DNA from 2 places in the Micromonospora sp. C81 genome. Region 1 is predicted to be linked to the other one. Evidence: riboswitches for the same ligand, from Rfam matches in the RefSeq annotation. Region 1 holds a riboswitch; the other holds the start of a gene.

What was found. Region 1 has a riboswitch for S-adenosylmethionine ahead of KBX46_RS04740 (aminotransferase class V-fold PLP-dependent enzyme). Riboswitches for the same ligand answer to the same signal wherever they lie in the genome.
Region 2: it holds a riboswitch for S-adenosylmethionine, as region 1 does, so the genes downstream of both, KBX46_RS20145 (ABC transporter substrate-binding protein) here and KBX46_RS04740 (aminotransferase class V-fold PLP-dependent enzyme) in region 1, are expected to answer to the same signal.

The regions. Positions count from the first base shown of each region.
Region 1 is NZ_JAGPXS010000002.1:256,697-260,443, forward strand. Features, by position in the region: gene KBX46_RS04730 (hypothetical protein) at 1-143, shown strand, start outside; gene KBX46_RS04735 (PrsW family intramembrane metalloprotease) at 164-1,642, opposite strand; SAM riboswitch class IV at 1,666-1,786, shown strand; gene KBX46_RS04740 (aminotransferase class V-fold PLP-dependent enzyme) at 1,863-3,107, shown strand; gene KBX46_RS04745 (aromatic acid exporter family protein) at 3,126-3,747, opposite strand, start outside.
Region 2 is NZ_JAGPXS010000012.1:75,615-79,361, reverse strand. Features, by position in the region: gene KBX46_RS20150 (amino acid transporter) at 1-1,509, shown strand, start outside; SAM riboswitch class IV at 1,594-1,705, shown strand; gene KBX46_RS20145 (ABC transporter substrate-binding protein) at 1,980-2,909, shown strand; gene KBX46_RS20140 (amino acid ABC transporter permease) at 2,949-3,728, shown strand; gene KBX46_RS20135 (amino acid ABC transporter ATP-binding protein) at 3,725-3,747, shown strand, end outside.

The DNA.
Region 1 (3,747 bases):
TGACCTGGGGCAGCGTCGCGTTCCTGATCTACTTCGTGGCCTTCCGGCCGGACGGCGCCGCACAGATGTTCAAGGCGATCGGGGCAGCGCTGATCGCGATGTTCCAGGGTTTCGGTGACTTCCTCACCACCCTGATGACCTGAGCTGGGCCGCCGACCGGCCGTCAGGGGTGATTCGGCGGCCAGGGCGCGGGCGGTCGCAGGGCAGGCCAGCCGGACGGGGCGTAGCCCACCGGAGGCGCGGCAGGGGCCAGCACCACCGGAATCGGCACCACCGGCTCGTCCGGCGCGTCCACCGGGCGCTGCGTACCGTCCGGGAAGCGCAGGTGGTAGCGGCTGCCGTCCCAGACCCCGGTCGGGGCCTGCGGGTCCCGGCCGACGAAGAACGACCGGTACGCGGTGATCGCGTCCAGCAGCTCCCGCTCCTCTCGCGCGCTCCGGTCCTGGTCGGCGGGCTTGCGGTCCAGGCCACGCAGCGTGCCGTCACGCAGCAGGGCCAGCCGGGTGGCGGCGGACTGGTAGCCGCGCATGGCGCGCACCCCGGCGTCGCCGGCGACCCGCCGGGCCCACCTGCGGGCCGCGTGCCGCCGGCCGAGGCTGCTCAGCGCGGCCACCTCGGGCGGGCTCAGCCAGCCGGCGCGTACGTAGTCCGGCAGGGTCCGCTCGGTGAGCCGCCCCTCCCAGGCGCGCAGCCACACCGCCAGCCCCACCATCCCGAAGAACACCGGCACCATCAGGCCCAGGAAGCCGTACAGCATGATCAACGCCTGGCCGGTGGCCTGGGTGAGCGTGGGCAGCAGGTTCCACGTGCCGTGCAACATCATCGCCAGCAGCAGGCCGCCGATCGGGGCGAGCACCCGGACCCGCCGGTCGGCCGTCCGCGCCGCGATGCCCAGCCCCACACCGGTCATCGAGGTGAAAAGCGGGTGAGCGAACCCGAACAGCAGGATCCGCAGGATGAAGATCGCGATGACCTGCTGGATGCCGGTGGCAGGGCCGTACCGGTCGACACCGGACGCGTAGCCCAACCCGCCCAGGTAGAGGATGTTCTCCACCATGGCGAAGCCGACCGCGGACAGCCCGCAGTAGACCAGGCCGTCGGTGATCCCGGACCACTCGCGGCGGCGGAACACCAGCAGCAGGATCGGGCCGAGCGCCTTGGTCAACTCCTCGATGAAGGGCGCCACCAGCACCCCGGTGAGCGCGGACGGCAGACCCCAGTCCTCGAAGCGGTTGGCCGCGAAGTCGTTCACGGTGAGCGAGGCGGCGGTGGAGACGAACGCTCCCCAGGCGAAGCAGAAGATCAGATATTTCAACGGCTCCGGTTCGTACCGGTCCAGCCAGAGGAAGCAGGCGACCAGCACCGGCACCGGCAGGATGGCGGCGGCCACCCCGATCAGCAGGGCCTGCACGCCGAGCGACTGGCCGAGCGTGAAGACCATGAACACCGCGCAGGCGGCGATGAGCAGCACCACCCCGGCCAGCGCCAGGAACCGTCGCCAGCCCAGTCGGCGCAGCGGCATCCGGGGTGCCTCGCCGACGGACGGGGCCGCTGGCGCGGGCGACGACGGCAGGGGTGAACCGGGCGGGGTGTCGGCCATGCGGTCAGCGTAGCGATCTGCCGCCGGCTGGTCCGGTCGCATCGGCAGCCGCTATGCTGCCGGCAGGTCACGAGCGCCAGCGTCAAGCCCCGGCTTGCTGGCCGGCAACCCTCGTCGAGTTCGCGGTGGGGTGCCCCGGGTGATGACCGGGCCCAGCCCGATCGGTGTGCTGGGCAAGCGCGGACCCCGTCCCGATGCCGCACCCGGGGTCCCTGACCCCGGAGGTTCCGGCGTGTCCGTCACCCTTGTCTCCCCGCTGCCCATCCGCGTCGACGCCGCGCCCCGGCCGGCCTCGTCGCGACCGCTGGACGTCCTCGGCGTGCCGGGCGAGATCAACCTGGACTACGCGGCCAGCGCACCGTGCGCGCGGGCCGCCGCCGACGCGGTGACCGAGCTGCTGCCCTGGTACGCAAGCGTGCATCGTGGGGCGGGAGCGCTGTCCCGGCGCTGCACCCTCGCCTACGAGCAGGCCCGCCAGACGGTCGGTGACTTCTTCGGCAGCCGCGCCGACGACCACGTGATCTTCACCCGCAATACGACCGACGCGCTCAACCTGCTGGCGCGGGCCCTGCCGGCCGGCACGACAGTGGTCACCAACGCCTCCGAGCACCACGCCAACCTGCTGCCCTGGCCGCGCGGCTCGGTGCGGTTGCCGGTGCCCACCGACCCCGACGCGGCGGTACGCGACCTCGCCGCCGCCCTCACCGAGCTGCGCCGGGGCAGCAACCCGGCGCTGCCGGTACTGGTCGCGGTGACCGGTGCCAGCAACGTGACAGGTGAGCTGTGGCCGGTCGCCGAGCTGGCCCGGGTGGCACACCGGCACGGCGCCCGGATCGTGCTGGACGCCGCGCAGCTCGCCCCGCACGTCCCGGTCGACCTGCTCGCCCTCGACGTCGACTATCTGGCCGTGTCCGGCCACAAGCTGTACGCGCCGTTCGGTGCGGGTGCGCTCATCGGCCGGGCGGACTGGCTGGACGACGCCCCGCCGTACCTGGCCGGTGGTGGTGCCACCAGCCACGTCGGGCCGGCGACCCACGACGTGACCTGGGCGACCGGCCCGGCCCGGCACGAGGGCGGCACCCCGAACCTGCTCGGCGCGGTGGCGCTGGCAGCCGTGTGTGCGGCGCTCGACGACGCCGACCGGGCCGCACTGGCCGCCCACGAGCAGGCGCTGCTGGCTCGACTGCGCTCCGGCATCGCCGCCCTGCCGCACGTCGTGGAGCTGCGCACCTTCGGCCCGGACGCGCCCCGGGTCGGGATCGTTTCGTTCTTGGTCGCCGGCTGGGAATCCAGCGACGTGGCCGCGCGACTGGCGGCCGAGCACCACATCGGCGTACGCGACGGCTTGTTCTGCGCTCACCCGCTGGCCCGGCGGCTACTCACCGAGGCGACGGGGCGTACCGGTCGGCGGGACCTGCCGCCCACCGCGCTGCGTGCCAGTATCGGCCTGGGCAGCACGGCGGCCCAGGTGGACCGGCTGCTCGCCGCGCTCGCCGAGCTGGGCTGAGGCCTCCGCGCGACTCGCTCAGCCGACCGGCGGGGCGGTGGGTGGTTTCGGCGCCTCGCCCGGCTCGGCGGGCTCTCCGACGGGGCGCTCCTGCTCACCGAAGGCGGTGCGGATCCACCGGTTCGCCTCCTCCTGTTCGATTCCGGAGGCCACCAGCAGGTCGCTCGCGGTGGTCCGGATCTGGGCGACCACCACACTGCCGGAGAAGCCGACCCCGTCGCCGTACGCCCGGCCGGCCTCGCTGACGGCCCGCAGCGACCGCTCGCGGGCCTTCTCCGGTTCCTCGCCGGCGGCGAACTCGTGTTTGAGCAGCCGGACCGACTCGGCGAGGTGGTTGATCGCGTCCGGCATCGGATCGGGCACCGGTTCCTCGTCCTCGACCAGGGTCACGGACCTGCGGATCAGCGTGCCGCTGTTGCGCATCGCCCGGTCGATCGGGTCGGCCGCCTCCGCGTAGTGGGTCAACTCGTCGCGGCGGTGCCACCGGGCCGGGGAGAGGGTGGCTGTCTCCTTCGCGCCTTCGATCGCCTCCCCCAGCGTGGCCAGCTCCTCCTTGTTGTTGCGCAGCCGGTCCAGTGCCCGCTGGATGCCGGCGCGGTCCCGGCTGCGCAGCCCGTCGGCGGTGGCGTCAAGTTGGGCG
Region 2 (3,747 bases), on a different contig from region 1:
ATCGACGAGAACCCGTTCTGGCCCAGCGGGCTCAAGGGACACGAGGTGCTGGTCACGCTGGTGCTCGTGTCGCTGCTGGGCGCGGTGTTCCTCAAGGGATTCACCGAGGCCATCGGGATCGCCGTCGTCCTGGTCGCGCTCTACCTGGGGCTGAACGCGGTGGTGATGGTCGACTCGCTGTGGCGGGTGGTGACGCACCCGAGCGCCGTCGAGGACTGGACGACCACGCTGAGCACCGGGCACGGCGATCCCTGGATGGTGGTCGGGCTGTCGTTGCTGGTCTTCCCGAAACTGGCGTTGGGGCTGTCCGGTTTCGAGACCGGGGTGGCCGTCATGCCGAGCGTACGAGGCGACCCGCAGGACTCCGAGGCGCGCCCGCTGGGCCGGATCCGCGGCGCGCGCCGGCTGCTCACCACCGCCGCGGTGATCATGAGCGTCTTCCTGATCACCAGCAGCGTGACGACCACCGTCCTGATCCCGCCGGAGGCCTTCCAGCCGGGTGGGCCGGCGAACGGCCGGGCGCTGGCCTACCTGGCGCACGAGCACCTCGGGGAGGTGTTCGGCACCGTCTACGACCTGTCCACCATCGGGATCCTCTGGTTCGCGGGGGCGTCGGCGATGGCCGGTCTGCTCAACCTCGTACCCCGGTATCTGCCGCGCTACGGCATGGCACCGACCTGGGCGCGTGCGGTCCGGCCGCTGGTGCTGGTCTTCACCGCGGTGGCGTTCCTGATCACGATCCTCTTCGAGGCCAGCGTGGACGCGCAGGGCGGCGCGTACGCCACCGGGGTCCTGGTGTTGATCACGTCGGCGGCGACGGCGGTGACGCTCGCGGCAAGACGGCGACGGCAGCACGGCCGCACCATCGCGTTCGGAACCATCGCGGTGATCTTCATCTACACCACGGTGGCGAACGTGGTGGAACGCCCCGACGGCGTCAAGATCGCGGCCTGCTTCATCAGCGCGATCATCGTGGTCTCGGTGCTCTCCCGGTTGTCCCGGGCCTACGAGCTGCGGGTCAGCCAGGTCGAGCTGGACACGGTCGCGACCCGGATGATCGACGAGCGCAGCGGGCGGCGGATCCGCCTCATCGCGCACGAACCCGACCACCGGGACGTGGCGGAGTACCGCGCCAAGCTGGCACAGACCATGGCGGACAACGACTTCCCCGACGACAGCGACGTCATCTTCGTCGAAGTGCACGTCACCGACCCCTCGGACTTCGAAACCGAGCTGCTGGTCCGCGGCAGCATGGCGGACCACCGCTTTCCGGTGCTCAGCCTGGCCAGCTCCTCGGTGCCCACCGCGCTCGCCGCCCTGCTGCTGGAGATCCGCGACCGGAGCCGGCGACGCCCACACATCTACTTCGAGTGGAGCGAGGGCAGCCCGGGCCGCAACATCCTGCGCTATCTGGCGTTCGGGCAGGGTGCGATCGCCTCGGTGACCCGGGAGATCCTGCGCCGCCAGGAGCCCGACCCGCGCCGCCGGCCGCACGTACATGCCGGCTGACCTGCGGGGCCGGGCACCTCGTCGCGGTGAGCGTGGTCATAACGACTGGACGATCCACCGGTGCCTGCTGCTAGCCTCGGCCCAGGTCATGAGCGCCAGCGCGAAGCCCCGGCTCGCTGGCCGGCAACCCTCCTCCGCGGTGGGGTGCCCCGGGTGAAGACCAGGCACCGGCACGACGTCGGTGCAAGCGTGGCCTGGCACCCAGGTCAGCACAGACCCGGGAGAACCATGCGCATCCTCAGCACCACCCCACCGACCGACGTCGCGGAACTCCGCGCCGGTTGGCCCTCGCCGGCACTGACCCGGCGACGGCACGTGGACATGATGCGAATGTGCAGCGCCGCCTGTCGCGGCATGACGCACTAGCGCAGCACTTCTCCCGAACCCTCTCCCTCACCGGTACGCCCATCGGGCGCACCGTCGGCGACGCACACCCGTGCGTGCCGAGACACGACCTCTCGGAGACACCCGTGCGACTTCTTCCTGCCCTGACCCGTGCCGCCGCCCTCGGCGCGGCCGCCATCCTGGCCGCCAGCGCGCTCACCGCCTGCGGCGACGACAGCTCGTCCGACGCCGCCGCCAACCCGTACGGCCTGGCCCAGCCGGGCGTGCTGCGGGCCGGCACCCTGACCGACGCCCCGCCGAACGTCTTCCTCAAGGACGGGAAGTTCACCGGCTTCGACAACGACCTGTTGACCGCTGTGGCCGGCAAGCTCGGCCTCACCGTGGAGTTCGTCGGCACCGACTTCTCCGCGTTGCTCTCCCAGGTCAACAACCGCAAGTTCGACGTCGGCAGCTCCTCGATCACCATCACCGAGGCGCGGAAGAAGACAGTCGACTTCGGCAACGGCTACGACTTCGGCTACTTCGGCCTGGACGTCCCGGCCGGCTCCCCGATCACCGGCTTCGACCAGCTCGCCGGCAAGCGGGTCGTGGTGGTGCAGGGCACCGTCCAGGACGACTACGCCAGCGGCAAGCAGCTCGACCCGGTGCGGGTGCCGGACTACAACGGCGCGATCAACCAGCTCAAGGCCGGCACCGCCGACGCGTGGATCGCCCCGGCCGAGATCGGCGAGAAGTCGGCCGCCGACAGCAACGGCAAGATCACCGTGGCTGCCAAGCAGCTCAGCCCGGCGCCGACCGCGTACGCCGTCGCCAAGGGCAGCGACAAGCTGCGCGAGGCGCTGAACAAGGGCCTCGACGAGGTCATCGCGGACGGCACGTGGAGCCGGTTGCAGGCGCAGTACTACCCGGGCCGGCCGATCCCGGCGGACTTCACGCCGGGCAGCGGCACCGTGGCGGCACCGTCCGCGTCCGTTGCGCCGTCGGCGTCCGGGTCCGCTGCGCCGTCAGCGTCCGCGTCCGTTGCGCCGTCGGCGTCCGCGTCGACCGCGTCCTGAACCGGTGACGAGCGAGCAGGGCGGTAGGAGAGGCAACCGATGGATCCGTTGAGCACCCTGTGGGAAACCTTCTTCGACTGGGAGGCGATGGGCGAGGCTCTGCCCGAGATGCTGACCGTCGGGCTGCCCAACACGCTGATCCTGGCGGTCTCCGCCGCCCTGCTCGGCTCGGTGCTGGGCCTGCTGCTGGCCGTCGCCGGAATCTCCCGCAGCCGGTGGCTGCGCTGGCCGGCGCGGGTCTACACCGACGTGTTCCGTGGCCTGCCGGCCGCGGCCACGATCCTGCTGATCGGCGTCGGGCTGGCCCCGCTGGGCATGCAGGTCTGGGGACCGGACCCCTACCCGCTGGGGATCCTGGCGCTGTCGCTCATCGCCGCCGCGTACATCGGGGAGATCTTCCGCTCCGGCATCCAGTCGGTGGAGGCCGCCCAGTTGGAGGGTGCCCGTGCTCTCGGCTTCTCCTGGTCCGACTCGATGCGGCTGGTGATCATCCCGCAGGGCATCCGGCGGGTGCTGCCGGCCTGGGTCAACCAGCTCATCGCGCTGATCAAGGACTCCAGTCTGGTCTACTTCCTCGGGCTGGTGGCCAGCCAGCGGGAGCTGTTCCGGATCGGGCAGGACTACGCGGCCACCACCGGCAACGAGTCGGCGCTGCTGCTGGCAGGGGTGTTCTACCTGGCGCTGACCGTCCCGCTGACGCACGTCGTCAACTGGATCGACCGACGGCTGCGCAACGGTCGGCCGGCCGCCGCGCCGACAGACGAGGACGACGAAGACACCACCCCGGCGTACGCCCCGACCGAAGGAGACCGGCGATGAGCACCGACACGACCACCTC